3 regions of the Desulfofundulus thermocisternus DSM 10259 genome follow, and region 1 is predicted to be linked to each of the others. Evidence: riboswitches for the same ligand, from Rfam matches in the RefSeq annotation. Region 1 holds a riboswitch; each other region holds the start of a gene.
What was found. A riboswitch is a leader RNA that binds a small molecule or an ion and turns the genes downstream of it on or off. The one in region 1 is predicted to bind cyclic di-GMP.
Positions count from the first base shown of each region.

Region 2: linked by a shared signal. The riboswitch ahead of flgB (flagellar basal body rod protein FlgB) and the one ahead of BR83_RS17900 (helix-turn-helix domain-containing protein) in region 1 are both predicted to bind cyclic di-GMP.
Region 3: linked by a shared signal. The riboswitch ahead of BR83_RS15950 (helix-turn-helix domain-containing protein) and the one ahead of BR83_RS17900 (helix-turn-helix domain-containing protein) in region 1 are both predicted to bind cyclic di-GMP.

Region 1 covers NZ_JMLG01000041.1:578-7,513, forward strand. The annotation lists gene BR83_RS16515 (recombinase family protein) at 1-807, opposite strand, end outside; gene BR83_RS0113875 (helix-turn-helix domain-containing protein) at 804-1,043, opposite strand; cyclic di-GMP riboswitch class I at 1,355-1,444, shown strand; gene BR83_RS17900 (helix-turn-helix domain-containing protein) at 1,519-1,764, shown strand; gene BR83_RS16125 (sigma-70 family RNA polymerase sigma factor) at 1,923-2,306, shown strand; gene BR83_RS17235 (hypothetical protein) at 2,394-3,026, shown strand; gene BR83_RS0113890 (copper amine oxidase N-terminal domain-containing protein) at 3,092-3,880, opposite strand; partial or broken gene BR83_RS16130 (glycosyl hydrolase family 18 protein) at 3,933-4,897, opposite strand; gene BR83_RS0113900 (IS1634 family transposase) at 5,065-6,717, shown strand; gene BR83_RS0113905 (copper amine oxidase N-terminal domain-containing protein) at 6,797-6,936, opposite strand, start outside.
Region 2 covers NZ_JMLG01000015.1:31,848-44,027, reverse strand. The annotation lists gene flgN (flagellar export chaperone FlgN) at 1-26, opposite strand, end outside; gene BR83_RS16450 (flagellar protein FlaG) at 196-567, shown strand; gene flgM (flagellar biosynthesis anti-sigma factor FlgM) at 784-1,086, opposite strand; gene BR83_RS0110780 (nucleotidyltransferase family protein) at 1,348-1,833, shown strand; gene BR83_RS0110775 (HEPN domain-containing protein) at 1,830-2,249, shown strand; gene pseC (UDP-4-amino-4,6-dideoxy-N-acetyl-beta-L-altrosamine transaminase) at 2,364-3,599, shown strand; cyclic di-GMP riboswitch class I at 3,862-3,950, shown strand; gene flgB (flagellar basal body rod protein FlgB) at 4,175-4,576, shown strand; gene flgC (flagellar basal body rod protein FlgC) at 4,583-5,029, shown strand; gene fliE (flagellar hook-basal body complex protein FliE) at 5,085-5,384, shown strand; gene fliF (flagellar basal-body MS-ring/collar protein FliF) at 5,400-6,917, shown strand; gene fliG (flagellar motor switch protein FliG) at 6,928-7,941, shown strand; gene BR83_RS15730 (FliH/SctL family protein) at 7,925-8,728, shown strand; gene fliI (flagellar protein export ATPase FliI) at 8,776-10,098, shown strand; gene BR83_RS15725 (flagellar export protein FliJ) at 10,199-10,642, shown strand; gene BR83_RS0110725 (flagellar hook-length control protein FliK) at 10,720-12,180, shown strand, end outside.
Region 3 covers NZ_JMLG01000027.1:13,968-26,147, reverse strand. The annotation lists partial or broken gene BR83_RS17300 (stalk domain-containing protein) at 1-315, shown strand, start outside; gene BR83_RS16490 (hypothetical protein) at 416-1,033, shown strand; gene BR83_RS15950 (helix-turn-helix domain-containing protein) at 1,423-1,674, opposite strand; cyclic di-GMP riboswitch class I at 1,749-1,838, opposite strand; gene BR83_RS0112605 (helix-turn-helix domain-containing protein) at 2,144-2,389, shown strand; gene BR83_RS17885 (recombinase family protein) at 2,386-2,616, shown strand; gene BR83_RS0112595 (class I SAM-dependent methyltransferase) at 3,053-3,658, shown strand; gene BR83_RS0112590 (DUF1538 domain-containing protein) at 3,948-4,637, shown strand; gene BR83_RS0112585 (DUF1538 domain-containing protein) at 4,634-5,383, shown strand; gene BR83_RS0112580 (P-II family nitrogen regulator) at 5,358-6,098, shown strand; gene BR83_RS15945 (peroxiredoxin) at 6,105-6,320, shown strand; gene BR83_RS0112570 (MgtC/SapB family protein) at 6,368-6,811, opposite strand; gene BR83_RS16485 (hypothetical protein) at 6,954-7,466, opposite strand; gene ade (adenine deaminase) at 7,538-9,340, opposite strand; gene BR83_RS0112555 (BON domain-containing protein) at 9,456-9,983, shown strand; gene BR83_RS0112550 (amidase domain-containing protein) at 10,015-11,157, opposite strand; gene BR83_RS0112545 (LCP family protein) at 11,276-12,001, opposite strand; gene hisG (ATP phosphoribosyltransferase) at 12,175-12,180, shown strand, end outside.

The sequences.
Region 1 (6,936 bases):
GTCTGGTTCGGCATTCTTACCATCCCTGTCAAAGTAGTTCTTACCTATGTATGCCTGATGAGTAAGAATCTGTCTGACAGTAGCGTTTGACCAGTGCTTGACGTATTCCCCTTTTTGGCCTCTCTTTCCTCTGACTCCGACACGAACTCCACGGACAGCGGAAGGAGGAAGGACACCCATCTGTGTTAACTTATCAGCAATAGCCTCCATTCCCAGTGGTTTTCCTGTTTCGTCACCGTAAACGTACCAATGATAAATCAGCCTGACAATTCTTGCTTCTTCCTCATTAATCTCGAACTCTCCGGTCACTGGGTTTTTCCTGTAGCCGTATAGGACATGACCACCCGGGAACTGACCCAACCGTGCCTTTTGGTACTTTCCCATCTTCATCCTTTCGGTAATCATTTCTCTTTCCAGTTGAGCGAAAAAAGCAATTATCTGCATTACAGCTTTTCCAATAGCTGTGGTAGTATCAAACTGTTCCTGTATGCTGGTGAAACCTATCCCGTTCTTCTCAAAGGCGTCATCGAGGAGGTAGAGGGTATCTTTTAAGTTGCGGCTCAACCTATCTAGCTTCCAGACAACTACGACATCGAACTTTCCAAAGTGAATGTCTTCGAGTAATTGCTGCAATTCAGGCCTCTCCATAGAAGCACCGCTGTAGCCGTCATCCCGGTAAATCCTTACAAGCTCCCATCCTTGAAGCTCACAGTATTTCTTGATTGCTTGGGCCTGAGCTTCAAGAGAGTAGCCGTGCTGAGTCTGTTCTTCTGTACTTACTCTAATGTAGCCTACAGCCTTAGTCACAATGGGACACCTTCTTCCACAGGCTGCTCCCTAGCTCTCTTCTGGAGCATGTTGAAAATAGCTAGTTCAGCGCAGTAGAGCGCAACATCTTCTCGTCTGATGAACCAGCGGTCAATTCCATCCGGGCCTCGTCTCTTGATACCCGGCAGTTTCTTGTCTCGGAGGAGATTAGCGACCGCAATGGGCGAAATTCCGAGAATTTCAGCCGCTTCATTGGTAGTAAGTAACTTATTCACCAGATTTCACCTCCTATGTTATTATTATAGGATGTATGTTAGGAACTTAAAAGAGGGCTTCCAAATTTTTCTACAATATTCTACGGCCAATTTTGGTAAAAAAATCCCATATCTATTACCATCATATTCACGGGATGGACAAGTTATTCACCCTTTCATCAAACCGAAAGATTTTTTGACGAAAGGTGTCTGAAAAAGACGATGAGTTCCTTGCCAGTATATGGAACTATTTTAACCCACCATTCGTCTTATTAAATAGACAGGTTGAGGGAGGTGAGGGTTCCGCGCTCTTTGACGAAAACTAAATACTTTGGCGTTAAAGGCAAACCCATTGAAAAATGGGGACGTAAAGCTACAGGGTCTAAGGTGCCCACAGGCACTATGACAGCCTGGCTGCCGCTGCTCTAGAAGTCTAAGACCTGCCCTCTGCCAAGGTGTGGTAGGTCTTTTTGTCTCTAGAAGAGGGTGATACCATTTGCAAAGAAAGCCAAAGCTCCGAGAACTGATTGACCTGGCGAAGAGTGGTAATGAGGAAGCTATGACCCAGGTCGTTAAACGTTTCATTCCCATCGTCAAGAAATACAGCCGTCAACTAGGTTACGAGGAAGCCTGCTCCGATTTGGTGACTTGGATAATAGAAGCCGTTTACCGCTACCAGCCAAATACCACGTGGGGTAGGGATGAGCTGAATCGATACTTCTCACGTAAGAGCGGTTACTAAGAGTAACTCAAAAAATTTTTTCGGTAGGGGGTTATTAAAATGACCCCCTATTTTCTCTTTATGAAGTAGAGGGCAGGATAGACAAGCTGAAAGGAGGTGGACAGTGATGGCTTCCTACACCTGACGCCTGTGAAGATGACCTTGAAGAAGCCCGGATTATGGCCTGGTTTATAACCGGCCTGCGTCACGAGGCTATCAGGCTAGCGAAAAAGCAAAAACGGCTACGGGAGCGCGAACTGCTAATCCTCAACGACCTATTCAGCCAAGACGCCGAAGATGAAGAAACAGAGAGGCTCGATACCGTAGCCGCCATATGTGACACCCTTACCGCAGTAGAGGATTCGCTATTCCTCCAGGAAGCCCTCTCGTTGCTAACGCCGCAGCAGCAGAAGGTCATCAAGGCAACGATCCTGGAGGGACACACAGAGCAGGAGGTAGCTGCAGAACTCGGAATGTCACAACCCGCAGTGCACCAGATGAAAGAGCGAGCGCTGAAAAAGTTGAGAAAACATTTTGTCCTGGACGAGCCCACCGCCAAGTAGAGCCTCATCCAGGACGGACGACCCCATACCCAGAGGCGGAAGTAGAATGTCTTGTTTCGTAAATCTTTAAGTTAGGAGGGAACATTTATGCCCTATGACTATGCTTACCGCAGGATAAAGACTTCCTCGACTGGTTATCGGAAAATCGAGGCAACAATTACTTTACCGTCACTGAGTGACGTAGCTCTGGGAACAGGTGCTGCATTGTATGAATACCTCGGCTGTGATGGCTCAACCTTCGACTTTGAATTTGGTTTTGGATTAAAACCATCTGAAGGCTATAGTACACAATATGGTATCTACCGTAGTATTTATGTAGGTGGGAGCGATTGGCAGTGGATATCAGGTTATACCTTTAGTCCAGGTTCGACATATAGGCTATTAATTGCTGCTGAAGACGGCTATATTAAATGCTATGTCTATAGTTCTAGCGGTACACTTTTATATTATAACGAGTTTACAGTTAATGGAATTAGATACGACGGTTCTGGACAAAAAGTTCGACGTGTCTCCACCTTATTGGTACCTTCTGGGGGCTCGGCTAACGCTAACAATAACCGGTGGACAACCACGCTAGTTGGAACGCCTACCACTTTTGTTAATGCGACTCCTTCTAACTGCGTAGCAACAAATGAAACGAGTCCTTCTGGGCAACCGTGGATATCAGTAACTACCTATAATGCTTATTACAACGAGAATATAAACCTTGACATCCGTTAAAAACTCCCAGCGCACCGTTAATATGGTGCGCTCTCCTTTGTTTATCAGGAATCTTTTTGCGGTATTTATCTTATATCCAACTTTGACCATTCCAGGAAAGCTTCAGCTATCTTTTGAAGTTGATCGGAGGCATCAGGATGGTCAAAAATAATAGCGTTAACTACTGTATGGTAACTCATATACTTAACGGCTTGCTGATAATTATTGTCAACTGCCTGCAATAAACTATCGTTATTTATTTGATTACCCCATTGCTTTCTGAAAAACTGATAATGATTCTGGATAGCTTTATATGATCCTTCAACTTGTCTATTTTGCTCTGCTATCCATTTATTGGCAGACTCAGGATTAGGTTCGCCACTATAAATTGCCTCGGCCCACTCAACGAAACTCTTTATTCTAAAAGCCGAATTGGACAATAAACCCTTCAAATAGGCAATTATAACCTCGTTCTTTTCTGCGTCCCACCGTACATTTGCTCCCATTGCTTCTGAAACGAACCTTACAGGTACTAATGTTCTTCCTTCTACTACCTTAGGTGGTACGTCAAGTTCTATTGTAACTCCATTTTTGAAGGCCGTGCTTTTACCAACGGTTAGTTTGACAAGATTATTGCCTTGAGTTACCGTTACTGTACCAGTAGTACCGTCCCAATTTACGGTGGCATCTAACGCCTTAAAAATAGCTCGAAGTGGTACCAGTACCCGTCCGTTTTCAAGAAGTGGCGGGACATCAAACTGGAGCTGCTCACCGTTAAAAGTTACAGTAATTGGTTGGGCTGCCATAACACTGCTTGGTAAAATGGCTATCAGAAGTACCACAAGCAAAAGGAATAACAACCACTTCTTCTTCATGACAAAACCTCCCTTGACATTTTTCTCCATAAAGCATAGACGTAGCCACTGACTACGTTCCGCTGCTCGCACTACGGAGTTGCCTCCTCGGTATTACGGTAGACCTCAATGCGTCCCATATTTCACCGGTTACCAGACCTAACCGCCAGATGGCGATACCGTCAAGTCTGTACCGCTTAGCGATACCCAATTTGGTTAGAATGCTTTCCGGTGTTTCCGAGGCAGCAGAAATACCAAGTACCAGTTTTTCCGGCGGGACAAGAGCCTTGGCCATCTCCACAGCTTGCGTGACAAGGCTTACCGGCTCCGGCGTGGAGCCGTAGTCGTAGGCCATGATGATAATCCGGTCGGCTAATTCTCCCAGTGCCTTGTAATTGTAACCCTGATATGCGCTGTTGGGAGCGTGGAGAGTGAGGTGAGGGTCAGTGTGAGGTTGCCGGTCCTCACCTGTTCCGCTAAGAGGCGGACAAACTTGGTAAAGGCCTCCTGCACGGCCTTTAACTGCTCACCGTCATCTCGGTAGCCCAAACCCTCAAAGTCCAGGTTTACTCCTTGGTATAGTACCGCTTCTCTCATTATACCACTAACCGCCCTCGTCATGGAAGCCTCATCTTTTAACAAAGAAGAAATGGTGCCGTTACCGTCAGTCAAGTGAACCACCATCTCGGTCTTCAGGTTATACTTATTGGCCGCTTCCAGCACCTTCTTCCAACCGTCCGGCCTCTGCCAGCCAGTCCTGCTCCTGGTTAGGAGGTTACCCTCTTTGTCCAGACTATACCAGCCTAACGCCAGTTTGCCTACCACATCGGTATTTCCTCTGTCCGTTTCCGGGTAAGGTTTCCCAAAGAGGTTGGTCCAACTGCTGGTCTTGCTGTCGCCCAAGGCGTAGAACCCAATTACCGTCATCTCTTTGGGTGGGGAGGTAATTCTCACCCCGTTAATCGAGTCATCCCACTCCACCTTACAATTGAAGGCTTCGCCGAAGAACCGGAGCGGTATCAGTGTTCTCCCGCCCAGACTCAAGTTTGAAACATTAGCGCCCCATACATTTCCAATGAAGCTGGAAACCCAGTAAAATCGAGGGTCTTAGTTAGCGGAATACTTAAAAATTGCAAAAGTGTAGTGCCACGTCTGTAAATATTTAGTTTTTCTAACCTGCCTTAACATGGTATAATATCTATGCCATGTATGCCAGAACAAAAACTTTCACCAACAAGGACGGCTCAAAAAGAACCTATGTCCAGATAGTCGAAGCCGTCAGGGAGTACGGCAAAGTGCGCCAGAAAGTGGTGGCCAACCTGGGCCGCATCGACGAACTTCAGAAAGGCTGCCTTGACCGGCTCATTGCCAGCCTGGCCAAATTCTCAAAAACGAAATGGATACAGGCCGAAGCTGATAAACTGATGGTTCACAGTGCCAGGGAATGGGGGTTGGATTTAATTTTCCGGCATCTGTGGGAACAACTTGGCCTGGACTTTATCCTGAAACGCCATTTCTCCCAGGCATACACCTGCAGCCAACTGGCTGAGGCCGTCTACGCCATGGTGCTGAACCGGATCAGCGACCCGCTTTCCAAACGGGGCGTTAATGAATGGCTCAAAGAAGTTTACCGGCCGTCCTTTGACCAGCTGGAACTGCACCATTTTTACCGTGCCCTTGATTTTCTGGCCGAATATAAAGAGAGGATAGAACTGGACCTTTTTGACAGCACCAGAAACCTGTTCGACCTGGAAGTGGACATGATTTTCTGGGACACCACATCCACATATTTTGAAGGCAGAGGGCCAGAGGAATTGGGTCGTTACGGCCACTCCAAAGATCATCGACCGGACAGAATCCAGGTAATGGTCGGCGTGGTAATGACCCGTGCCGGCATACCTATAGCCCATGAGGTTTTTCCCGGCAATACAGCTGATGTCAACACATTCAGTCAAACCATTGCCGACGTCCGCGAACGGTTTCAACTGACCCGGGTCGTCTTTGTAGGCGACCGGGGCATGGTCAGCCAGGATATTCTGGAACATTTGGACAAAAATCACATCGAATATATTGTGGGTATGCGCATGCGTAAAGTCAAAGACGTCGGCGAAGTACTCAAAACAGGCGGCAGGTACCGGACCGTCAAAGGAAACCTGAAAGTAAAAGAAGTCTGGTACGATGCTGACCGGTACATCGTTTGCCACAATCCCGTCCAGGCCGAACACGACAAAAAGGCCCGGGAGGAAATGTGCCGGAAGCTGGAAGAACAGCTTAAAAACGGCGGAATCAAATCGCTGGTGGGCAACCGTGGTTACCGCCGGTATCTATTGCTTAACAAAGACGCCGTGGTGGGTATAGATCAGGAAGCCCTGAAAGAAGAAGCCCGGTATGATGGCAAGTACGTCCTGCGTACCAACTCTCAACTCAGTACCGAAGAAGTGGCCCTGGCCTATAAAGACCTCTGGCGTGTAGAGCGGGCCTTCCGGGAAATGAAATCCAGTCTGGACCTGCGCCCGGTCTACCACTGGAAAGACAGCCGTGTCCGGGGACACATCATGGTCTGTTTCCTGGCCCTGGTCCTGGAATCGGCTTTACAGAGAAAACTGGCAGAAAAAGAAGTTGAACTGGAGTACGTTTACCTGCTCAGGGACCTGCAACAGTTAAAAGCAGTGGAACTCAGTATTGGGGAAGACAAGTACCTATGCCGCACGGAACTGGTGGGCAACGCATATGAAGCATTCAGAGCACTGGGAATCCGGCCACCCCTAAAGGTAGCTGAAATCAAAAACGACGGTGACGGCACTTGCAAACAAAGTGCTCGGACTTCCGATGATTACCACACACCCTCATTATTGTAAAATGAAGGAAAATGTAGTGGTACGTCTTTAATTATTGCCCCGGAGCCCTTGATTTCCGGGAGGTTTTAATTTGAAAGTTTTAAACTTCGACCAGAATTTGCGGGGGAACGTCCAAGGTGATAGGGTTTTCATTGCGATAGGCGGTTCTGTTGCCAATCTGGAGCCGGATAGAAGTTTTCCCGTCCGTAGCACTTATCGTTTGAGTAGTGCTGTCCCAGT
Region 2 (12,180 bases), on a different contig from region 1:
TGGATCTGATTTGTCTGCTCGTTCATAGCCGTCCCCGTCCTGTCAAAAACATTTTCCTAACACCTTGTTTCGGCAGGGGAAGCGCATCCTTGAGCCTTTTCCCGGCGACAAAAAAATTATGGGCTCCTTAATTTCTTCCTCCGGGTGACGAATTAAGAAGTAGCGACTCTTAACTTATGGAAAGGCAGGGTGAAAATGAGCAAGGTGGACCCAGCCGGCAGGCCGGATCTTTTCTCCCTGGCGGGGCTGCCCGCAGCGCTCCGGAATGACGCCGCCCGCCCCGGGGAGCAGGCGGAGAGGGAGGCCCTGTTTCCGGAAGAGAAAGAAGAGGAAAGCAGGCCCACCATCCAGGAGGTGCGGGATGCCGTCAGCCGGATCAACGGAACCATGGAACTCTACCGCACGGAGCTGCGTTTTGTCCTGCACGAGGAAAGCGGGGAGATCATGGTCAGGGTGATCAATGCCGAAACGCAGGAAGTGATCCGGGAGATCCCCCCGGAGTGGACCCTGAAGATCGTGGCCAGCGTGAAGAGGATGCTGGGCCTGATCCTGGACAGGTTTATTTAGCGCCGGTCCTGCCGGAAGCGGCAAAAAAAGAGGGGTGCGTGGCTGCCGCCGTGCGCGCCGGGATTGAAAACGGCTCCCGGAAAGACAAACCGCCGGCCCAAAGCCGGCGGCCTTGATGAACGTAATGCTCCCCTTCGGCCCTGGTGCTGACCGCGCAGGCCGGCAGCCGGTGCCGGGGGCGGCATCCGTCCGTAAGCACCCTCTCCTCCCGGGACATCACACCCGCCTGTCCAGCCGGTGCTCTTCGATGATGCCCGCGGCCACCTTTTCGGCGTCGATGCGGTAGGTGCCTTCCGCCAGCCGCTTTTTAACCGCCGCCACCAGTTCCTCCCTCGTTTCGGGCAGCTCCTTCAAGTGCGCCCGGTAGAGCTGGAGCTCCCGGGCCCGGTCGGAGATCTCCACCGCGTCTTTCTGCAGGTGGCTGCCGGCCACGCTCTCCTTTTTTCCTTCTTCGCCGGTTGTTTTAAGACGTTTGAAGTAAATATCTGCCACCTGGCCGGGATTAAAATTTATCCTCATCGCCTTCTGCTCCTTTGCATTCATATCCGAAGATGGCCTCTATATATTTTCTTCGGCAGCGGTGCCGGGTTTCTTTAGCACCCGGAAGAGGTTTCCGGCCCGGCGGCCGGTAAAACATCTGCTTTGCAGAGATTCCCGCTGGCTGCATTTGGGGCAACTGTGGACCCGGACGGAGGCTCCTTTTCCTTGAAGTTTACCCCCGCCGTATGATACGATAATGAAAAATTTGATCATCAATACGTATGCTGGCAGGGTGATATCATGTACCGCCGGGAATTTGAACAGGCCCTTGAACTGCTGGTGCCGGCCGTAAAGGAGGTTTACGGCTCCCGTTTGGTGTCTTTGGCCGTTTTCGGTTCGGTAGCCCGCGGCACGCCCCGGCCGGATTCGGACATCGACCTGCTGCTGGTGGCCGAAGACCTGCCGCGGGGCCGGATGAAGAGAATGGCTGAATTTGCCGGGGTGGAAGAGAAAATGCAGCAGGAATCATCCCGGTTCACCCATATAGTGCCGGACCTGTCCCCTGTAATCAAGGGAAAAGAGGAAGTGCTGCAGGGCAGCCTCCTGTTTCTGGATATGGTTGACGACGTGAAAATTTTATACGACCGGGGAAATTTTCTGGCCCGCTACCTGGCCCGCCTGCGGGAAAGGCTGCAGCAATTGGGGGCGCAGAAAATATACCGCGGCGGCGCCTGGTACTGGGTGCTCAAGAAGGATTATAAGCAGGGTGAGGTGATCGAAATTTGACCAGCACCACCCTGGCCCAGAGTTACTTGCTCAAAGCCACCAAAAGGTTGAAGATACTGCCCGTTCTCTTCGGGGAAGAAGCCTATTCCGACGTAATCCGCGAGGCCCAGGAGATCGTGGAGTTGGCCCTGAAAGGTATGCTGCGCTGGATTGGAGTGGACCCACCCAAACAGCACGATGTGGGCTATTTGCTGGTGGAGTTCCAGGACCGCCTGCCGCCCGAAGTCAGCCGGGAAGCGCAAAGACTGGCCCAAATATCCAGGTGGCTGCGAAAAGAGCGGGAGTTTGCCTTCTACGGCGATGTGGACTTCATACCCACGGAAGAGTATACGCGGGAAGATGCGGCCAGGGCCATGGACGACGCCCGCTTTACCGTGCAAGTGGCAGCCCTGTTAATCAGGCCGCAGGAAAATTAATGCGGGGGATACCTGGAGGTATCGCGGCGTCCATTATTGCCTCGCCAGCAGAATTTATTGAGTTCTGGATCCGGCTTGCCCAAAAAACTAGATCAAAGGAGTTATTTCCTGCCTATGAAAACCCATACCGATCAGTCTGAACTGCAAACACCCGCCATTGCCGGGGGTAGGCCCGTGCGGGAAACCTATCTCCCCTATGCCCGGCACTGGCTTGAAGAGGACGACATCGAAGCCGTCACCCGGGTGCTGCGGGGTGACTGGCTGACCACCGGCCCCGTCCTGGCCGAATTCGAAAAGCAGTTTGCCGCCCGGGTGGGGGCCCGTTATGCCGTGGCCTTCTCCAGCGGGACGGCGGCCCTGCACGCGGCCTGCTTTGCCGCCGGCGTGGGCAGGGGGGACGAAGTGATCACCAGCCCCATCACCTTCGTGGCCAGCGCCAACTGTGCCCTCTACCTGGGGGCGAAGCCCGTCTTTGCGGACATAGACCCGCGCACATACAATATCGACCCGGCGGAAATAGAAAAAAAGATCACCCCGCAGACAAAGGCCATCATTCCCGTGCATTTCACCGGCCAGCCCTGCGATCTGGACGCCATTCACGCCCTGGCTGAAAAGCACAACCTCGTGGTTATTGAAGATGCCTGCCACGCCCTGGGGGCGGAATATAAAGGGCAGCCCGTGGGCTGCCTGAGCGACATGACCGTTTTCAGCTTTCACCCGGTGAAGCACATCACCACCGGGGAAGGGGGGATGGTGACCACCGGTTCCGACGAGCTGTACCACTGGCTGCTGCTCTTCCGCAACCACGGCATCACCCGGGACCGGGAATTCATGGTGGAGGACCACGGTCCCTGGTACTACGAAATGCTGGATGTGGGCTTCAACTACCGCCTCACCGATATCCAGGCCGCCCTGGGTTTGAGCCAGCTGCGCAAGCTGGACCGCTTTGTGGAGCGCAGGCGCGAAATTGCCCGCACCTATAACGAAGCCTTTGCCGAACTGCCCGGGGTGGAAATCCCCTACCAGGCGCCTTACGGCCGCTCCTCCTGGCACCTTTACGTGCTGGCATTAAAGCTGGAGCTTCTGAAATACGACCGGCGCCAGGTGTTTGAAGCCCTGCGGGCGGAAAATATCGGGGTGAACGTCCACTACCTGCCCGCCTACCGCCACCCTTACTACCGCTGGCTGGGGGACCCGGACAGCTGCAGCCTTTCCGGGTTTTACTGCCTGCGGGCGGAAGAATTTTACGAGCGGGCCATCACCCTGCCCCTTTTCCCGGCCATGAGCGACAATGATGTGCAGGACGTCATCACGGCCGTGCGCCGGGTTATGGCCTGGGCGCGCAAATAAAACCATAATCGACATTCTTCGACTAAATGTAGCAGTTGCTCCATGCTTTGTGCCAAAAAGCGCAAAGAGGAGCAATTTTTTTATGTATTTTTAACGTATTTTTTCTCTTTACAGGAGGAGTTTGGGAAAACGTGTCAAATAAATTACCACTTAGTTACCAAAAACTTGCCACATAATTACATTGCTTTGATATCACCTACAAGGGAACGATTTTTAACCCAATGACAAGTTAATAATCCCTTTTTCACACTTTTTATCGCACATTGTCCAGGGGCAAACTTCACCGAAAGGGAAGGGCGCAAAGCTGCGGGCCTACAGCGGGCTTCCCGCCACGGCAGCCGGGCTGCGACAATGCAGTACTGCTTCCCGGCCCCGGTGCCGGTTTTTTGGTGCTTTAAGAAAAATAAATAACCCCTCTTCCAGTTAGAAAAATTTACCTGAAACTGGAAGCAAAATCATCACCCTTACACTCTTCTACAGAGCTAATACAGAAATGGCGCTTTTGATTATGGGGGTGGGAGCGGCCAAAAGACAGAAATTTTTAAAGCGCTTACGGAAAAGCGAGGTGGCGGTTTATGGATCTTTTCGGCAGCCCCATTATAGTGGCGCTGCAGAAGCAGCTGGACGCATCGGCGCTGGCGCAGAGGGTGATTGCCCACAATGTGGCCAATGTGAACACGCCGGGATTTAAAAAATCCTCCGTCAGCTTTACGGAGGAGCTGCGGCGGGCGCTGGGGGAGGACGCCCTGCCGCTGGTCACCAGCGACCCCCGGCATTTCGGGGCCCCGGTACCGCTGGCCCGGGTGGAACCCACGGTGGTGAAGGAGGAGGGCACCACCATGGGTTACAACGGCAATAACGTGGACATTGACCAGGAGATGGTGAACCTGGCCGCCAACACCCTGACGTACCAGGCTGCCGCCCGGGCGCTGGGCGACCGCCTGTCCCTTTTGACTTACGTCATCCGGGGGAGGTAACAGACGGTGCCTCTATTAGATGTATTCGGCATTAGTGCTTCCGGCTTAACAGCTTCCAGGCTGTGGCTGGATATTACGGCCAACAATATTGCCAACCTGCAGACGGCGGGGCGGCCCAACGATCCCCTGAACCCGCCCTACCGGCGGAAAGTCCCCGTCTTTGCCGAAAAGCTGCGCCGGGCTCTGGACTCCCCGCCCGGCCAGCCATCCCTCGATGCCGCCGGAGTAAGCGTGGCGGCGGTGGTGGAAGATCCCTCCCCGCCCCGGCTGGCATACGAGCCCTCCCACCCCCTGGCCGACCCCCGGACGGGGTACGTAGCCTATCCCAACATCAACATAGCCAACGAAATGGTCAGCATGATTGCCGCCACCCGGGCCTACGAGGCCAACGTCACGGTTTTGAACGCAGCCAAGGACATGGCCCTGCGGGCCCTGGAAATAGGCAGGAGCTGATCTTCAAGCACAGGCTTATCCATTCATGCTGCTGACGAAAGGAGAACTCCTCAGAATGCAGGTTTTACCCGTTTCCTTTCTTTCCCCTGAGCCTGCGGCGGCCCGGTCCTCTAAACAGGATGCTGCCGCTGGTGCCGGCGACTTCGGCCGTGCCCTTTTGCGGGCCCTGGAAGAGGTGAACAACGCCCAGGTGCGGGCCGACCGGGTGGGCTTGGACTTCCTCACCGGACGGGTGCAGGACCTGCACCAGGTGACCATCGCCATGGAGGAAGCCCGGATCATGATGACCCTGGCCGTGGAGGTCCGCAATAAAATTGTAGAAGCCTACCAGGAAATATCGCGCATGCAGGTTTAAGGAGCTGTGCAGTTGATGGACCCCAGACAGATCCTGGCCCCCGTCAAGGAGCGGTGGCAGGCGCTGCCCCGGCCCCGGCAGGTCCTCCTGGTGGCTGCCGCGGCCGGGCTGTTAGCCACGGTGATTTACCTGGCTGTGCTTATCACCCGGCCGGTATATGCCCCCCTCTTCACCGACCTGGAGCCCGCTCAGGCGGGTAAAATCGCCGAAGAACTGAAAAATATGAAGGTTCCCTACCGGCTGGAGGATCAGGGTAAAACCATTGCCGTGCCGGAAGATCAGGTTCCCAGCGTGAGAATAGAGCTGGCCAGCAAGGGGGTGCTGGCCGATACGGGGGCCGGGTGGGAGCTTTTCGACCAGCAAAAGTTTGGCGTTACCGATTTTGAACAGCAGGTCAACTACCAGCGGGCGCTGCAGGAGGAACTGCGCCGCACCATCACCAGCCTGGAGGAGGTGGAGCAGGCCCGGGTGCACCTGGTGCTGCCCCGGGAAAGCCTCTTCCTGGACGAGCAGGTGGAGCCTTCCGCCTCCATAGCTTTGAAGCTCAAAAGCGAGCTCAAGCCCGAGCAGGTGAAGGGCATCATGGATCTGGTGGTGGGCAGCGTGCAGGGGTTGAAGCCGGAAAACGTACACATCATCGACATGGAAGGCAACGTCCTGAGCGACGATCTGGCCCTGTCCGACGAGCGGGCCAAGCTGACCCGCCTGTCCCTGGACCAGTACCAGGTGCGCCGGCAGTACGAAAAGGAACTGGAAACCCGCATCCAGCAGATGCTGACCAGAATCCTGGGGCCGAACAAGGCGGTGGCCATGGTTACCGCTGATCTGGACTTCGACCAGCGCCAGACCACCACCACCACCGTGCAGCCGGGGCAGGTTTTAAGCCAGCAGACCGTTAATGAAAGCGGCTCGGGCACTGGCACGGGTGGCGCACCGCCGGAAACTTTTCAACCGGGAAGCAGCATTCCCGCCTTTACCGGCGGTAACTCCCAGTACCAGAAGCGGCAGACCACCACCAATTACCAGCTGGGCAGCCAGCAGCAGACCCTGGTGGCCGCACCGGGGACCCTGCGGCGGCTTTCGGTGGCCGTGGTTTTAAACGGCAACTACAGCGCGCCCCAGCTGCAGCAGGTCCAGGACATGGTGGCGGCGGCGGTGGGCCTGCAGCAGAACCGGGGAGACCAGATCAACGTTTCGGCCATGCCCTTCGACACCTCCTACCTGGACCAGTTCCGGGAGGAAGGGCCGCCGGCCCCGGTTGTGCCGGCCGTGCTGAAAAAATACTGGCCCGCGGCAGCGGGAGCGGCCGGGCTGGGTCTCCTGCTCCTCCTGATCCTGTTCATCCGCCGCCGGCGGCGGAGGTACGTGGAGGAAATGGAGGAAGAGGTGCCGCAGGCTCCCGTGGCCGCCGCGTACGAGCCCGGGCCGGAGCAGCCCGCGGAACAGCCCGGCAGAACGCAGCGGATCCGGGAAATGGCCCGGGAAAGGCCCGCCGAGGTGGCCGAAATTTTAAAGTTGTGGCTCAAGGAGTAGGTGCGGCAGTATGAACGGGCGGTTTACCGAAAAGCTTACCGGCGTTCAGAAGGCGGCTATCGTGCTGATAGCCCTGGGGGCAGAACTGTCCGCCAAAGTCCTGAAGCACTTCCCCGATGATGAAATTGAAATGATCACCCAGCAGATTTCCATGATGGAAAGCGTGCCCAGGGAAGTGCAGCAGGTGGTGCTGGAGGAGTTCCTGGAAATGAACAGGGCCAGGGAATACCTGATGCGGGGCGGCTACAAGTACGCCCGGGAGGTGCTGGAGAAGGCCCTGGGCCCCCAGCGGGCCGAGGAGATCCTCAACAAGGTAACGGTGGCCATACAGAAGGTTCCCTTCAGCAACCTGCGCCGGACCGACCCCAAACACCTGCTCAACTTCATCCGGGACGAGCACCCCCAGACCATTGCCCTGATCATCACCCACCTGGTTCCGGAGCAGGCGGCCCTCATCCTTTCTTCCCTGCCTCCGGAGAAGCAGAGCGATGTGGCCCGGAGGGTGGCGGTGATCGACCGCACGCCCCCCGAGGTAATCAAGGAAGTGGAGGGCGTGCTGGAGAGGAAGCTCTCCATGGTGGTCCAGCAGGACCAGGCGGTGGGCGGCGTGAAAGCTCTGGTCAACATTTTGAACCGGGTGGACCGCAGCACCGAAAAAACCATCCTGGAGGAGCTGGAAGTATCCGACCCCGAACTGGCCGACGAGGTGCGCAAGATGATGTTTGTGTTCGAGGACATCGTCAAGCTCCACGACACGGCCATCCAGCGGGTGCTGCGGGAAGTGGATACCAAGGACCTGGCCAGGGCCATGCGGGGGGCCAACGAGGAAGTCAATGAGCGCATTTTCAAGAACATGTCCCGGCGGGCGGCCGAGATGCTGCGGGAGGAAATTCAGTTCATGGGGCCGGTGCGCCTGCGGGATGTGGAAGAGGCCCAGCAGCGCATAGTGCAGATCATCCGCCGCCTGGACGAGACGGGCGAAATCATCATCGCGCGGGGTGGGGAGGATGCCATCATCATTTAGGATCATCCGGGGATTTGTTTCCGGCGGTGAGGACCCCGTCCTTTTGGTTCCCCGCTACCATTTCCCCGTGCTGCCCCTGGAGGGGCACGGGGAAGGTAACGGCAACGGTCAGGGGCGGGCGGCTGAGGAGAAAGCCCGGGCCGAGGGCGAAAAGATCCTGGCTGAAGCGAAAAGGGAGGCCGAAGGCATCCTGGCCAGGGCGCGGCAGGAGGCGGAGGAGCTGGCCCGGGAGGCCGCCGCCCGGGCCCGGGAGGAGGGCCTGCGGGAGGGGTGGGAGCAAGGCTACCGGGAGGGCCACCGCCGGGCCATGGAAGAAGCCGCGGCCGGGGCCCGGGCCCTGAGGGAAGAAGCCCTACAGGTGCTGCGGCAGGCTGAAGAAATCCGCCGGGCCGCCCTGGAGAACCTGGAAGGGGAGCTGGTGGCCCTGGCCCGGGAGATGGCCGAAAAAATTGTGGCCGCCCAGCTGGCCGTCGACCCCGCCGTGGTGCTGAACATTGTGCGGGAAGCCCTGGATGCGGTCCGCATCAGGGAGCAGGTGGTCATTTATGTAAACCCGGGGCAGAAAAAGCTGGTGGAGGACAGCCGGGAGCAGCTGCTCCCCGTCCTGCCCCCCGGTACGGCCCTGCACGTCATCGGCGATCCGTCCGTAGAGCCCGGCGGGTGCCGCATTGAATCGGGCGACGGCAGGGTGGACGCCACCCTTGAAGCCCGCTGGCGGGCCCTGGAGGAAGTATTGAGGGAAGCGGGGCTGCAGGTCGCCGGGCGGGAGCAGGCGGGTACATCATAGTTCTGGCAGTTGTCCGGTAAACCATAGTTGGTTGGGAAGTGGGGATAATGCAGGCATCCTTACCCCAAATCGACCTGGAACGCTGGCGCCGCCGGGTGCGGGCGGCCAAACTGCTGCGCCCCACCGGGCAGGTGGTGCGGGTCATCGGCCTGACCGTGGAGGCACGGGGGATTGCCGCCCGCATCGGTGAGATCTGCGACATCCACGTGCCCGGCGAAGCCCCGGTGGTGGCCGAGGTGGTGGGCTTCCGGGAAGACGTCACCCTGCTCATGCCCCTGGGGGAGCTGCGGGGCATTTACCCCGGCTGCAGCGTGGTCCCCCGGGGCCGGGGCCTGATGGTGGCGGTGGGGGACCACCTCCTGGGGCGGGTGCTGGACGGGCTGGGCCGGCCCATGGACGGGCGGGAGCTGTCCTCCCCCGACCAGTCTTACGTGCCTGTGGACAGCTCTCCCCCCAGCCCCCTGTCCAGGCAGCGCATCGCGCAGGTTTTTTCCACCGGGGTGCGGGCCATCGATGCCTTCCTCACCTGCGGCCGCGGGCAGCGCCTGGGTATTTTTGCCGGCAGCGGGGTGGGCAAGAGTACCCTTCTGGGCATGGTGGCCCGCTACAGTAGCGCCGATGTAAACGTCATCGCCCTGGTGGGGGAGCGGGGCCGGGAGGTGCGGGACTTCATTGAAGGGGACCTGGGCCCCGGGGGCCTGGCCCGCTCGGTGGTGGTGGCCGCCACCTCCGACCGGCCGGCCCTGGTGCGGGTGAAGGCCGCCTTTCTGGCCAGCGCCATCGCCGAGTATTTCCGCGACCGGGGCAAAGACGTGCTCCTGCTCATGGATTCGGTCACCCGCTTTGCCATGGCCCAGCGGGAGGTGGGCCTGGCCATCGGCGAGCCCCCGGCCACCCGGGGCTACACCCCCTCGGTTTTTGCCCTGCTGCCCCGGCTACTGGAGCGGTCCGGCATGGGGGCGGTGGGGTCCATCACCGCTTTTTACACCGTGCTGGTGGAGGGGGACGACCTGAACGAGCCCATTACCGATGCCGTGCGGGGCATCCTGGACGGCCACATTGTGCTGACCCGGGAGCTGGCCGCCCGGAACCACTACCCGGCCATCGATGTGCTGCAGAGCGTGAGCCGGGTGATGCCGGAGCTGGTGGGTGCGGAGCACCTGGCCCGGGCCAGCCGGCTGCGGGACCTGCTGGCCGCCTACCGCCAGGCGGAGGATCTGATCAACATCGGCGCCTACGTGGCCGGCTCCAACCCCCGGGTGGACGCGGCAGTCAGGGTGTACCCGGATTTGATGCGGTTTTTGCGTCAGGACATGCACGAGCACAGCAGCTTTGAAGAGGCGGTAAGGGCCCTGCCCGACCCCGGTTAATGCGGCCGGCTCACCTGCGGCGGGAGGTCGGCCGTCCAGGAGCGGTAGGCGAAAGGCCTGCAGGGGCGAGCACCATTACCAGGCCAGGGAGTGACTGCACATGCGCAAGTTTCGTTTTCATCTCCAGCCGGTACTGCAGTTCAGGGAGAAAAAGGAGGAACAGGCCATCCTGGCCCACTCCCGGGCTAGGCGGGAGTACCTGGCCCGGGTGGAGGAACTGCACAGGGCCACTGGCCTGCTGGAAGAGAGCCTTGCCGGCGGCGGCCCGGGGCCGCTGCGGCCCGAGACCGAGCTTCACCTGATGCTCTGGCGGGAACGGCTGGCCGGCGAACGGGACCGCTGCCGGGAGGAAGTGGAAAGGGCCAGCGAAAGGCTCATGCGCTGCCGGGTGGAAGCCTTTGAAGCCCGGCGCCAGAGGATGATCCTGGAGACGCTGAAGGAAAAACAGCTCCAGAACCACATCCGGGAGGAAAACCGGGCCGAGCAGAAGGAAACGGATGAGCAGGGGCTGCGGATGTTCTGGCGCCGGGAGGGGAAGCGGTAGCCGCCGGCCTGCTCCGGCAGGAGGAAGGTGGCGGCTCCGGATAAATGGCGGAGTCCCGGTAAAGGAGGTGAGAAGTCATGGAGATCAACGCGGTTTCCGTAGCACCGGAAAGACCGTGTTCCCCGGGCGGCACTGCTGACGGCACACCCGCCTCCGGCGCGTTTCTTGCCCTGCTTTTGCAGTTGCTGGGCATAGCCGGGGAAGGGCCGGTCACCCCGGACCCGGGCGGCGGCAACCCGGTCTGGAATCCGGGAGAGGCCGGCACCCCGGGGACGCCGGCCGGCGTTTTTCAGACCGTTCCTGCGGAAAAGCTGCCCCTTTCGCCCCCCGGGGATGCTGGTATTATGGAACCTCTGCTGCCGCCCGCCGGCAGCGTGGAGGGGCCGGGCGAGCTTGAAGAAGGCGGGGGCAGAGAACAGTTCACCGGCGGGCAGGAGGTCCTCCTGGCGGCCCTGCTGAACTTCTGCGGTATGATGGAAAATAAAATGCCTGCGACTGTACCGGCAGGTGCTGATGCGGGGGGCGGGGAGGGGAACAGCCCGGCCGTTGACTCCTTGAGCCGGCTCCTGGAGGCGGTGGTAAATCCGCCCGCACCGCCGCCGGAAGCCGGTCGCGGGGACGGTCAAGCCGGGCAGCATACGGATGCCGCCGTTGTGGAGCTTAAGGGGCCGGCCCTGCCGGAATTGCTGCAGGATGAGACTCAATCTTATGATGCCTTCCTGAAGGAAAGGATTCTTCAGTTGCTGAGATGCTCGGGAATTCTCGAACCCGGTCGGGGCAGCAGGGCGGTGGACAGCCAGCAGCCGGAAGTCAGACAGCCGGGGGTGCCGGAGAACCTCGGTGAGGTTGTGGTCCACCTGGTCTACCGGCAGGGGGATGTGAGCGCCCACTTCCTCGCAAGTAACGCCGCCGCCGGGGACGCCATTGAAAGTGCCCTGCCCCAGCTGCGCGAGGCCCTGGCCGCCCAGAACCTGCACCTGCAGAATGCCTCGGTTTCGGTGGGGGAGGAAGGCGGCAACCCGCGCCCGGACTATAATACTGTCCATGGCAAAGCGGTGCCCGCATTCGATCACGGTGCAGCAAACCTGGAGTTTAAGAATGCGCGGGTACCGGTTGATGTGGTCCCACAAAGCACAATCCCGGGGGGCAAACCGGATTCCGATATAGTGGAGGCTCCAAATACCCGGGGCGGCGTGGTGTCCCGGCAAATCGCACAGGATACAACTTCTTCTCCTCTCATGAACCGTAATGACAGCGCCGGCACCCCGGGCCACAATCCGGCGCAGTACCAGTCAACCAATCACAGCGGAGACGGAATTACCGGAACTTCCAATAATTTGTCCAATCCAATAATACAACGGGAGAATGTAAACCTGCTGCAAATGCCGGCTTTAATCGGCCGGGTGCTGCGGCAGGCCGTAGCCAGGCATATCGAGGGGCAGACCCACCTCTGGTTCAAGCTTGAACCGGAGCACCTGGGTGAGGTTATGGTCCGCCTGGTCTACCGGCACGGGGATGTGAGCGCACACTTCCTCGCA
Region 3 (12,180 bases), on a different contig from region 1:
ACAGCGCCTATAGGGGTTACGATTACAGGGTGCTGGGAAAATTAGCCGACCGGATTATCATTATGGCCTACGAATTACGGTTCTAAGCCGGAGCCGGTAAGCCTTGTCAAGCAAGCTGTCGAGATGGCCAGGGCTCTTGTTCCGCCGGAAAAGCTAGTGCTTGGAATTTCTGCCTCCTCGGAAACACCGGAGAGCATTCTAATCAAAGTGGGCATCGCCAAGCGATACGGCCTTGACGGTATCGCCATCTGGCGGTTAGGTCTGGTGACCAGTGAAATATGGGACGCGTTAAGCGCTAACGTAATACCGTGGTAACTCTGTTTGGGCTGTTGAAAATCTTTCTGCGGAAAGCGGAACGAATAGCCGGTTTGTGCGTCTGTAATTTTGGAAAAAATTCTTAAGGGAGGCTCTGTCAGTGAAGAAGTGGTTATTATACGTAATTATAACTATTTTTACTATTACTATTCCTGCTTGCGCACTAATAAAAAGGGAAAACAAGGCTGAAAACATGAATGTTCCCCCGCCGACAAATTCACAAATTACTCAACAAATCCAGGCTGCTTCTAATCCTCATTCCCAGACTCCTACCGAAAAGAAACTCACTCAAATTATTGTCAAAAGAGGTAATGACGTTTTCCCTTTTAATCCGCTCACGTTGAAAGAATCAGGCATAATCTTAGACGTGCGGGATTTGTTATGGGTAGCCCTGCGGGGCGGTGCCGGAATACAACCAGAAGTTAAACAAGTGGAGTCAAAAGAACTTGATAAAGACCTAAAAAACGGGGATAAAATGAAGGATGTCTTTTGCTCGGTTCGCCTTATTTATGAGCCATATAGGCCGAAGCAGGGAATAAATGATCTTGCTCACAAGGACTTAATTATCTATATAAATCCGGATAATGTGAATGATGCCTATTTCGGAATCCAAAACCCAGATAACCAAACTAAATGGGATCTTTACTATTTGCCCGGTTATGGACAATGGCTCAAAAAAGAGGTCGACCTTCTATTACGCTTACATACGGGATTATAAAAGTGCCTGGTCGCGTAGCAGACCAGGCACTTACTGTTAACAAAAATCGCTTAAGTTACATAGTGTATCCATCCAAGCTACTAAGTTATTATAGTAAGCGTCGTGGTCCGGGCCACCGTATCCAGCATCTGCTATAAATCGGGCACATGTATATTCACTAGGCGTAACACCTTTTATTTGGCACCAAACGAGGTAGTCAATTAGTTCTGAATAAATAGGATTAATGTCTTTATCAGCCATAATCCGGGCTTCTTCAACGTCGTCGTAGATGTCAGGTGTAGGGAGCCATCATTGTCCACCTCCTTCCAGCTTGTCTAACCTGCCCTCTACTACATAAAGAGAAAATAGGGGGGCGTTTTAATACCCCCCTACCAAAAAAAATTCTTGAGTTATTTCTGATAGTCGCTTTTACGGGAGAAGTACCGGTTTAGCTCATCCCTACCCCACGTGGTATTTGGTCGGTATCGGTAAACGGCTTCTATTATCCAGGTCACCAAATCGGAGCAGGCTTCCTCGTAACCTAGTTGACGGCTGTATTTCTTGACGATGGGAATGAAACGTTTAACGACCTGGGTCATAGCTTCCTCATTACCACTCTTCGCCAGGTCAATCAGTTCTCGGAGCTTTGGCTTTCTTTGCAAATGGTATCACCCTCTTCTAGAGACAAAAAGACCTACCACACCTTGGCAGAGGGCAGGTCTTAGACTTCTAGAGCAGCGGCAGCCAGGCTGTCATAGTGCCTGTGGGCACCTTAGACCCTGTAGCTTTACGTCCCCATTTTTCAATGGGTTTGCCCTTAACGTAGGTATTCGGTTTTCGTTGGAGAAGCGCGGAACCTTCACCTCCTTACATCCGTCTATTTATTAAGACGAATGGTAGGTCAAAATGGTACCATATACTGGAAAGAAGTCATCGTCTTTTTCTAATGTCGTTTATCAACATTCCTTATGATAGAAAAGGCAAATAACTTGTCCATCCCGTGAATATGATGGTAATAGATATGGGATTTCTTTACCAAAATTGGCTGTAGAATATTGTAGACAATTTTGGAAGCCCTCTTTTAAGTTCCTAACATACATCCTATAATAATAACATAGGAGGTGAAATCTGGTGAACGAGCTACTTACTACAAATGAAACGGCTGAAATCCTCGGAATATCGCCCGTAGCAGTTGCTAATCTCCTCCGGGATAAGAAACTACCAGGTATCAAGAGACGAGGCCCGGATGGAATTGACCGCTGGTTCATCAGACGGGAAGACGTTGCTCTCTACTGCGCCGGGTTGGCTATCTTCAATATGCTCCAGCACAAAGCCAGAATTAGAAGGCAAGCTGCGGAGGAAGGTGTCCCATTGTGAGTAGAGCCATTGGATATGTAAGGATAAGCACAGAAGAACAGACTCAGCACGGTTACTCCCTGGAAGCCCAAACCGAAGCAATAAAGAAATACTGCGAAATTCAAGGTTGGGAACTATTACGGATTTACCGCGATGATGGATACAGTGGCGCTTCAATGGAGAGACCAGCGTTGGAACAACTCCTTGCAGGCCTCCACCTGCGCCATTTCGATACGGTTGTCGTTTAGTGTATTTGCTACTATAAAACTGATCCATTTTTAGCCCCTGTGACATTGTCAAACTGATCCACCCTGGGAGCCGTGGTAGACAAAATGATACTGTGAAACTGATCCACTTTGGCGAAATTGCTACTCTAAAACTGATCCACTTCCTTCAACAATCCCCTATACTGGATGTACATTCATCCGGGTCAGGGGGGAGAAGGGAAGTGATTGAAATTAATCTTTACGAACAAATCAGGTACCTTTATGCCGTGGAAAAACTTTCTAAAAGGGATTGAAACTACCCGTAAGGTTCCTGTGCCCCCGGGCGGCGGCCCTGTTCCGAGCCTACCTATGAGGGATTGATCCGGAAAGGGGGGAAAACCTGGTCAATAGGAGGGTCGGGTTCACAATAACTAACCGTTGTTGGGTATTGTGAGCTTTTTGAGCCAGGTGAACGGGGATGACGGTAAAGGAAGGTTATAAGAAAAGATATGAAACGGGCGATACTCCCTGGGATATTGGCAAACCTGATTTTAACCTTATTCAGACTGTGACTGCAATGGCCATAAAACCATGTAAAGCACTGGATATCGGTTGCGGAACTGGTGATAATTCCATCTGGCTTGCCCGGAACGGCTTCGATGTGACAGGCGTTGATACATCGGAAATTGCAATAGGAAAGGCAGTAGAGAAAGCTTCAAAAGCCAATGTCCGGTGTACCTTTATGGTAATTGACTTCTTCACAAACAAAATTACAGGGGCGCCGTTTGGTTTTGCATTTGATAGAGGTTGTTTTCATTCATTGAATTCCGGTGAGGAACGGGAGAGCTTTGCGGAAAAGGTGGCCGCCCATTTAGAAGAGGATGGCCTGTGGCTGAGTATTATCGGCAACGCCGATGAGCGGCGAGAAGGCCCGGGTCCGCCACAGAGGACGGCCAGGGATATTGTTAATTCTGTGGAACCTCACTTCGAAATTCTTTCGCTCGTTTCCAGCCATTTTGGTTCCAACCGCCCGAACCCGCCCAGAGCCTGGGTTTGCCTGATGCGGAAAAGACGTTTTGTATAATTGGAGCCGCCGCGAGTAAAGCCGGGGCACATCCCGGAAACACTTTATCTGTACGCTGGAGGGGAGTTTACCTCCCCTTTTTATTTTCCCGTCTTTCAGCAACTTACACAGTACCCGGAGTGCATACCCGCCATGTGTTAATTATTCCCTTTTTGACCAATGGATTGATAAATCAAAGATACAAATGATATAATTTTCATTGGTGACGTATTAAATTTTTTTATGGGTTCCCTGGTTGAGCTTGCAGGGTGAATGTTCAGGGTAAAAACATAAAAGAAAGGATGAGGTCATGAAAGATATTAAGGGCACTGTGCTGGAAGTTGTTCTGGCTGTTTTACCGGTTACTGTATTTGTGCTCATCCTGCAGGCAGTGCTCCGGTTACCTTCTCTGGTTATGGCGCAGTTTTTGATCGGGGTGGTCATGGTCACCATTGGCTTGATATTCTTCCTGGTGGGCATTCATCTGGGAATGCTGCAAATTGGTGAAGCCACCGGCTCGGCGCTCCCCAGGATTGGTAGGGTCTGGATTCTGGTCCTCTTCGGTTTTCTTTTCAGTTTTGTGGTGACTGTGGCCGAGCCGGATGTCAGGGTTCTGGCCACCCAGGTGGATGCAGTATCCGGGGGAGCCATTTCCAAAGATCTTTTAATTATCTTTGTCGCTCTGGGCGTGGCCATATTTGTGGGACTGGCCATATTGCGGGTGGTTCTGGGTGTTCCCCTGCGGCATCTTTTGCTTGCCAGTTACGCCCTGGTCTTCATCCTGGCCGTGCTGGCCCCCGCCGAATTCAGGGCCGTTTCTCTGGATGCCGGCGGCGTTACCACAGGCCCGATGACGGTGCCGTTTATTCTTGCCCTGGGTGTGGGGGTTGCATCTGTTCTGGGGGGTAGAAGCACTTCCGCCGATGGATTCGGCTACGTGGCTCTGGGCTCTGTTGGGCCCATCTTATCCGTGCTGCTGCTGGGAGTGATTTATGGTTGAATGAACTTAAAATATTTGACGGTTTTGGCCACGTTCTGCTGGAGGTGGCCGTTGCGCTGGCTCCTCTCCTGCTGTTATTTTTGATTCTGCAGGTCTGGTTGCTGAAGTTCAGCAGAAGGAGATTTATTAGAGTTTTAAAAGGTTTCGTGCTGACCTTCCTGGGGTTGTCCTTTTTCCTGCAGGGCGTTTACGTGGGTTTCCTGCCCGTGGGAGAAATAATCGGGAAAACCATGGGTAGCCTGGAGTTCGGCTGGTTAATCATACCGGCTGGTTTTTTAATGGGTTTTGTAGCTACGTTTGCCGAACCTGCCGTCCGTGTGTTAAATTATGAGGTGGAGAAGGCATCGGGGGGTTATATTCCCCGGCAGGTAATGCTTTATACGGTATCGCTGGGGGTGGCCGCCTCCATTGCCCTGTCGCTGTGGAAAGTCTGGCTGGGAATTCCTCTGTGGTACCTGGTAATTCCGGGCTACGTGCTCGCTTTCATACTGGCGCGTTATTCTTCCCCTTCCTTTGTGGCCATAGCTTTTGATTCGGGGGGAGTGGCCACCGGGCCGATGACCGTGACTTTTATATTAACCATGGTTCTGGGCTTTGCCTCGGCTTTAGAGGGCCGTGATCCCTTAACCGAAGGGTTCGGGATGATTGCTATGGTAGCGCTTTCTCCCATTCTGGCAGTTTTATCTTTAGGTCTGCTCTTCAGCAGAAAGGAGAAGCAGGATGAACGCCATCATGCGCAAGTATAAGCTGTTGATAGCCGTTGTGAACTATGGCGTGGCCAGAAAGACGGTAAAGGCGGCAAAGAAGGCCGGGGCTGAAGGCGGGACCACTCTTTTGGGCGAAGGCACGGGAGGCCACAAAGTATCGGAGGTTCTGGGGATCGATCTTGAACCGGAAAAGGAAATTATTCTTATATTAATAGATGAAAGCAAGCTGGAGGTTGTTCTGCAGGCCATAATTTCTGCTGCCAGGTTGGATAAATCCGGCCGCGGGATAGCTTTTGTTCTCGACGTGAGCCGGGTGGCGGGTATCTGCCACCTGGGTGCCCCCGTTGAAATACCTGAGCAGAACCCGGGAGGAATGGAAATGGTTAAGGATGGCGAAGAGGTTTTATACGATTTAATTGTGACCATCGTCAACAAGGGTGATTCGGAAAAAGTGGTTGATGCCTCGAAAAGAGCCGGTGCAGAAGGGGGAACCATACTTTTCGGCCGCGGCACGGGAATTCACGAGAACGCCAGATTGTTCGGTATTCCTATTGAGCCTGAGAAGGAAATCATTTTAACTTTGATTGAACGTCCAAAGAGCGGCAAGGTTTTGGAAGCCATTGTCAATGAAACAGGCCTGAACAGGCCCGGGAAGGGAATTGCCTTTGTTCTGGAGGTTGAGAGGGTGGCCGGTATTAATCGCCAGCTCAACAGGATGGTGAGAAAGATGCTTTCCGAAAGTAACCCGCGTTAGTATGTTATGTATAACCACCGGGCTACCTTTATTATCAACCCTCAGGGCCGCGTAGAATACTACTGCGTGTACCCCCGGGAAGTGGGTAGAAACGTGGATGAGATCATCCGCGTTCTCCAGGCCATTCAGTATGCTGCCGCCACGGGTGAAGGTGTACCGGCGCAGTGGCAGCCGGGCCAGCCGGGGATAAGGCGGGACTTTGAAAGGGTCGGGACGATATAGGGTGACGGGAAGCATTTCTCCCGCCCGGTTTTGCGGCGGGCTTTTTTTTACTCTTCACCCGGGTCATCCAGGCCCCATCTCCGGAGAAGGTGGTTCAATTTCAAGGTGAGGTAACCCAGGACTGCCGCCACCAGGCTGGGGACGTACAGGCCGGCGCCTATGCCCGTTCCCAGCCCGGCGGTTAGCCAGATGCTGGCGGCGGTGGTGAGCCCGCGGATATGATCCCGGTCCTTAAAGATAATGCCGCCGCCAATAAAGCCCACTCCCGTGACGATCTGGGCGGCAATGCGCGCCGGGTCTCCGGGCTGGTAGGGGTTTACTCCGATTAAGGAAGTAAACCCGTAGCTGCTGATTAAAGTAAACAGGGCCGAACCCAGGCAAACCAGGGTGTGCGTGCGTATACCCGCCGGCTTATGGCTTATTTCCCTCTCCAGGCCGATGAAAAATCCCACTAAAAAGGCCAGCAGCAGCCTGGCAATCATTTCTTGCATGCGGAGCACCGGGCTTCACCCTTTAGATAAGTGTTTAACTGTATTATGATCGGCCCTGCCCGCCGGTTATGCGTGGGCCGGGTTTGAAAAAACGATGAAGCCCCCGTAATTTTCCCCGGAGGCTTCATTAGAACAAGGATGATCACTGCCAGATTTTGATGGCCACACTGATGCTAACAGCCAGGGCGGCCAGCGCAATGCCGACGGTAGCCCAGAAAAAACCTTTTATTTCTTGCCTTAGCGAGTTTATCTCCTGCCTTAAATTTGATTCAAGAGTTATCATTTCCTTCCTCAGGTCTTCTTCAACGGTTTTGATTTCCTTCCTCAGGCCTTCTTCAACGGTTTTGATTTCTTTTCTCAGGCCTTCTTCGACGGTTTTAATTTCCTTCCTCAGACCTTCTTCAACGGTTTTAATTTCTTTTCTCAGGCTTTCTTCAACAGCTTTGATTTCTTTTCTCAGGCTTTCTTCAACAGTTTTGATTTCCTGCCTTAACCCGTCTTCTGTCGAGGATAATTCTTTGCGCAATTCCCGCATTTCGGCCCGCAGGTCCCGTATTTCTCCCTGAACCCAGCTTCCCAGAAAGAACATTTGTCCGGCCTGGCGGTATTCCTGTTCATCGAAAGTGGCTGCTATTTCCCTTTTGACCTCTTCCACGGCTGCCACCTGCCTTTCACTTCCAGCATAGCAGGTAAGGGCGTTTCAGGCAAGGAAAAAGTCGGGCAGTATCACACCAATTCCTCGATCACCAGGTCCACAAAACGGAAGTTCACCGTGTCCACCAGGCCCCGGTTGGTTACCCGCAGTTCGGGTAAGACCGGCAGGGACAGGAGGGCCATGGTCATGAAGGGGGAGACCAGCGGGCAGCCCAGTTCCTTCCAGGCCCTTTCCAGGGCGGCCACCATTTCCCTCACTTCCTCCACCGGTCGTTCGGACATCAACCCGGCTATGGGGAGGGGTAAGAGGGCCAGCACCTGCCCGTTCAGCACGGCCACCATGCCCCCGCCGCATTCGGCCAGGGTGTTGGCGGCCAGGGCCATGTCGGATTCATCCATGCCTACCACCAGCAGGTTGTGGCTGTCGTGGGCCACGGTGGAGGCTACCGCACCGCCCTTCAGGTGGAAGCCCCTGACCAGGCCCAGGCCCATATTTCCCGGCCCGCCGTGCCTCTCGATGCAGGCTACTTTGGCCACGTCCAGCTCCACGGAGGGCCTGATTTCTCCGTTTTCCACCGGCATTTCCACCTGCCTGTGCAGGGTTCCCACTTTGGCCTCAATTACCTCCATCACCCTTACCAGGACCCTGTTCCCCCGGGCGGCAATGGTAAAGTCGCCGGCGGTCAGCTGCCGCCGGAGGTGCACCGAATGGCGGGTCTTTTCCGGGTATGCGTAGGGTTTCAGGTCGAACAGCATCTGCCCATTTTCGGCCACGATCACCCCGTCCACCATTACCCGTTCCACCTTCATTTCCGCCAGGTCGGGGATGAACAGGATATCGGCACAGCGACCGGGGGCAATGCTGCCCAGGTCGCGGCTTACCCCGAAGCACTGGGCGGTGTTGATGGTGGCCATCTGGATGGCCCGTACCGGGTCGATCCCTTCCTGAATGGCCCTGCGCACCACGTGGTTCAGGTGGCCCAGGGTGAGCAGGGTTTCCGGGTGGGTGTCGTCGGAAACCAGGATGGCGTAACGGGAATCCAGGCGGTTTTCGGTGATACTTTTTATGGTTGCCCTGACATCGTGCCAGGCCGAGCCCTCCCGCATCTTGGCGTACATGCCCAGGCGCATGCGGGCCAGGGCGTCTTCTTTCCGGGTGGACTCGTGGCAGGAAGAAATGCCCGCGGCAATGTAGGCCTGGAGTCCGGTTTCCGTTTCCGGGAGGGAATAATGTCCTGTGACGACCTTGTTGGCTTTAAGGGTGGCCTGTATCTCCCCGTGCACCAGGGGGTCTCCCGCCAGCACGCCGGGGAAATTCATCATTTCGCCCAGGCCAATGATTCCCGGCCAGGTCATGGCCTCGCGGACCTCTTCCGGGCCGATGCTGGCCCCGGCGTCCTCAAAGCCCGGGGCAGCCGGAACGCAGGAGGGCATGGTGGTAAACACTTTTAAGGGCAGCCCGGCCCCTTCCTCCATCATCTGGCGGATTCCTTCCATCCCCAGTACATTGGCAATTTCATGGGGGTCCATGAAGATGGCGGTGGTGCCGCAGGGGACTACCGCCCGGGCGAACTGGGTGACGGTAACCATGCTGCTTTCCACGTGTATATGGCCGTCCAGAAAGCCGGGCACCAGATAACGACCCCCGGCGTCGATTACCCGGGTATCCTTCCCGATGGTATGGTCGGCCCGGCCCACCAGCACCACCCGGCCGTGTTTAATGGCCACATCCAGGCCTTCCTGGATTTCGGCGGTATGCACGTTCACCACCCGCCCGTTTTTAATTACCACGTCGGCCGGTATTTTCCCCAGGGCAGCCAGGGACAGGTCGGCGGTAATTTCCCACAGGGGGCGCCGGTTTGGTTGGTAAAACATTTTTTCACCCCGCAAAAATGAAATGATTCCCCTCTATATTTACCGTGTGTGAGGGAATAATACCTGCAGGCAGGGCGAAAATTTTGTCAAAGTCAAGCTGCAAGGGGGGGTTTTTTTGTCGGCAGAAAGGGATGAGATCCTGACCCGAAAGGTTCAGGAAGTTCTGGATAGCGATGTGCGTACCAGGGAATATGGCTTAAAAGCTGATGTGGTGGACGGTAAGGCGCGCATTACCGGCATTGTGGATACCCTGGCCGAGAGGGAGCAGGTGAGCCGCATCGTTTCGGCCATTGAGGGCATCCGGGCGGTGGAGAACGGTGTGGCCATAAGTACCGACGGGGCCATTACCGATGATGATGTGGCCTTCGAGGTGGGGGAGGAGCTGGATGCGGCCGGCATTAACCGCCGCCATGTGGGGGTAAAATCCGTTAAGGGAGTGGTTTTTCTCCAGGGGCGGGTGGACAGCCCGGAAGAAATTGAAGCGGCCAGGGCCGCTGCCGCCAGGGCGCGGGGAGTGAAGGAGGTAGTCAGCCAGCTCAAGCTGCGTTCCCCTGGAGGTTATGACGATGAGAGCCTGGAGGCAATTTTCCACCACCAGGTGAACAACGACCGGGAAGATGAGGGAGAGGCCAGAATATTTTAAGGGGGATAAGTCCGGAGACATATCCCCCTTTTTAAACTTCATTAATCCGGAAGAGGTGAAAAACCGTCTTTTTGTCCCATCCCATATCCCAGGGGCAGTGGTAGCGATCCACCGTGTGGGCGTTAACCAGAGGGTACCCGTGGGAGTCCGTCCCGACCACAATGGCAAAGTGCTCGATGTTCCCCTTTTCTTCGTACCCGATGACATCACCTTTCTGCAACTCCCTGACGGCCCCCCGCGGAAATTTGTTTGTCGGCTGGTTCAGCTCCGGGAAAGTGCCCCGGGCGATCAGCCGGGCGCGGCCGCTGTACAGGAGCCAGCTGGCAAAGGCCTCGGTCTGCACCCAGGCCCGGCTGCCCGAACCACCGCCCTGTTCGTACCGGTAGTACCAGGTTCCATCCATGGGGAGCTTGCCCCCTTCCCGGTCTCCCAGACACTGGGAGACAAAATTGGTGCAGTCCCCGCCGTTGCCGTTAAGATCCCGATAACGGGGATTGTACTTGTGGTTGTTGCCCGCTCCCCAGGCCAGGCCGGCATACTTGTCCGCGTACCGGACTGCCCCCTCCCGGTCAAAAATACCTCTGGAGCGGTTCCGGCTGGAACTGGATTTTACGGGCTGACCCGGGCAGGCAGCGCCGTCGGCGGGGGTGGGTACGGGTACCAGGGTATCGTCACCCAGGCCGTCGGTATAGAAGTCCTTCTGGATCAGCCACCGGCCGTCCTTTTTAACCAGTTCCATCCAGTGACGGGTGCCAATACCAAAGCGGTTGACCACGGGAGTATCGGGATATACGTAAACCAGCTGGAGGGTGTGGTGAACCACCAGTTCCGCCCTTTCCCCATTGATCTGCGACCAGGGGATGCGAATTTCCGGTTTTGCTTCGATTATCCGCACCCCCCTTTTCCTGGCCCAGGACTGGATAAAATTCAGCTTGTGTTCTTCATGGGCCCGGGCCCACTGCCCCAGTTTGGTGGCGGTATCGTAGGAGGCCAGAACCGGGGCGGGATCGGCGCCGGTAACAATGGCCCGGGCACGGGCATTGAAAATTTCTTTCACCGCCTTTTCCAGTTCTTTTTGGGAAAGGGGAGGGGAAGTGGCCGTGCAGTTGGAAGCTCCCAGTAGAAAGACCAGGCCAACAATCATTAATGATACAGTAACTTTTTGCCACAGCATAACGGACCCCCGTTTTGTGAATTTTGCGCCGTTTATATATTTCCCCGGAAGGAAGAGTTCTTGCCCGGGTATCGGTGGTAAAATGTACACCAAAGCGCTTCACCACAGGGGCCATTTATCAGGAGCAGGTTACTTCCCGCAAAACGCTTTTCCAGGCGTCGGGGGATACCTCCCGGTACCTGACCGGGCCGTCAAAGTAGTCCCGCCCGGGCAGGGCCTGCTTACGCAGGATTTCCGGGCCGTTTCCCTGCAGGGCCTGGTAGAGGGTGAGGATATGGCCCGGCCCCAGATTTGTCTCCACCCCGCTGGTAAAAATCCACAACAGGCGTGGTAGTTTGAGCAGTACGGCCGGTTCGATCAACCTTGCCGCCAGGGCCCGGATCTCCGTCTGCAGGTCCATGCGCTGATTAGTATATGTTCCTTCGAACACCTCCAGGAGGGAAGTTTGCCTGCCGGCCATTACCACCGGCCCCAGGGCCTCGCTGGTACGGGTCAGGGTGGCCTGGCTGATATCCATATAGTGTTCAATGGGTATGCCGAACCGCTTTTCCAGGTAGTCTGTGATTCCTTCCCGCCCCGCCAGGTGATACAGTTCCTCCAGCGTTGCCACGCCCGAAATTTCATGAACGCGGGTGTTGATGGGGATGGAAACAATACCCACCGGTTTTCTGCACGGGGTGATGGCGACCAGGGTTACGGCTTTCAATTTGGGTCCGTCGGTCCAGAAGATAAGGGCGTTCTCGGTTTCCGGTTGCTGCTGCGCCCAGGCCTTAAAAGAAGAAGAAAAGCAGAATAGAGCCAACACTGCAAGAAGGGCGTACCGGAGCAATTTCCGGAAACTCAACGTTCCTTAACCTCCTTTGCCGTGCCAAATTTATTCTGGCATTCCTTTCCCTCTTTTATACTCCGGGTGATCTTGCTATTGACATGCGGGGAAAGGTGATTTATACTGGATGGTGATTTCTTTTAGTAGCAAATTAGCATATTAAAGTAAAAAAGAATTCGGGGGTGCTGGCAATGAAA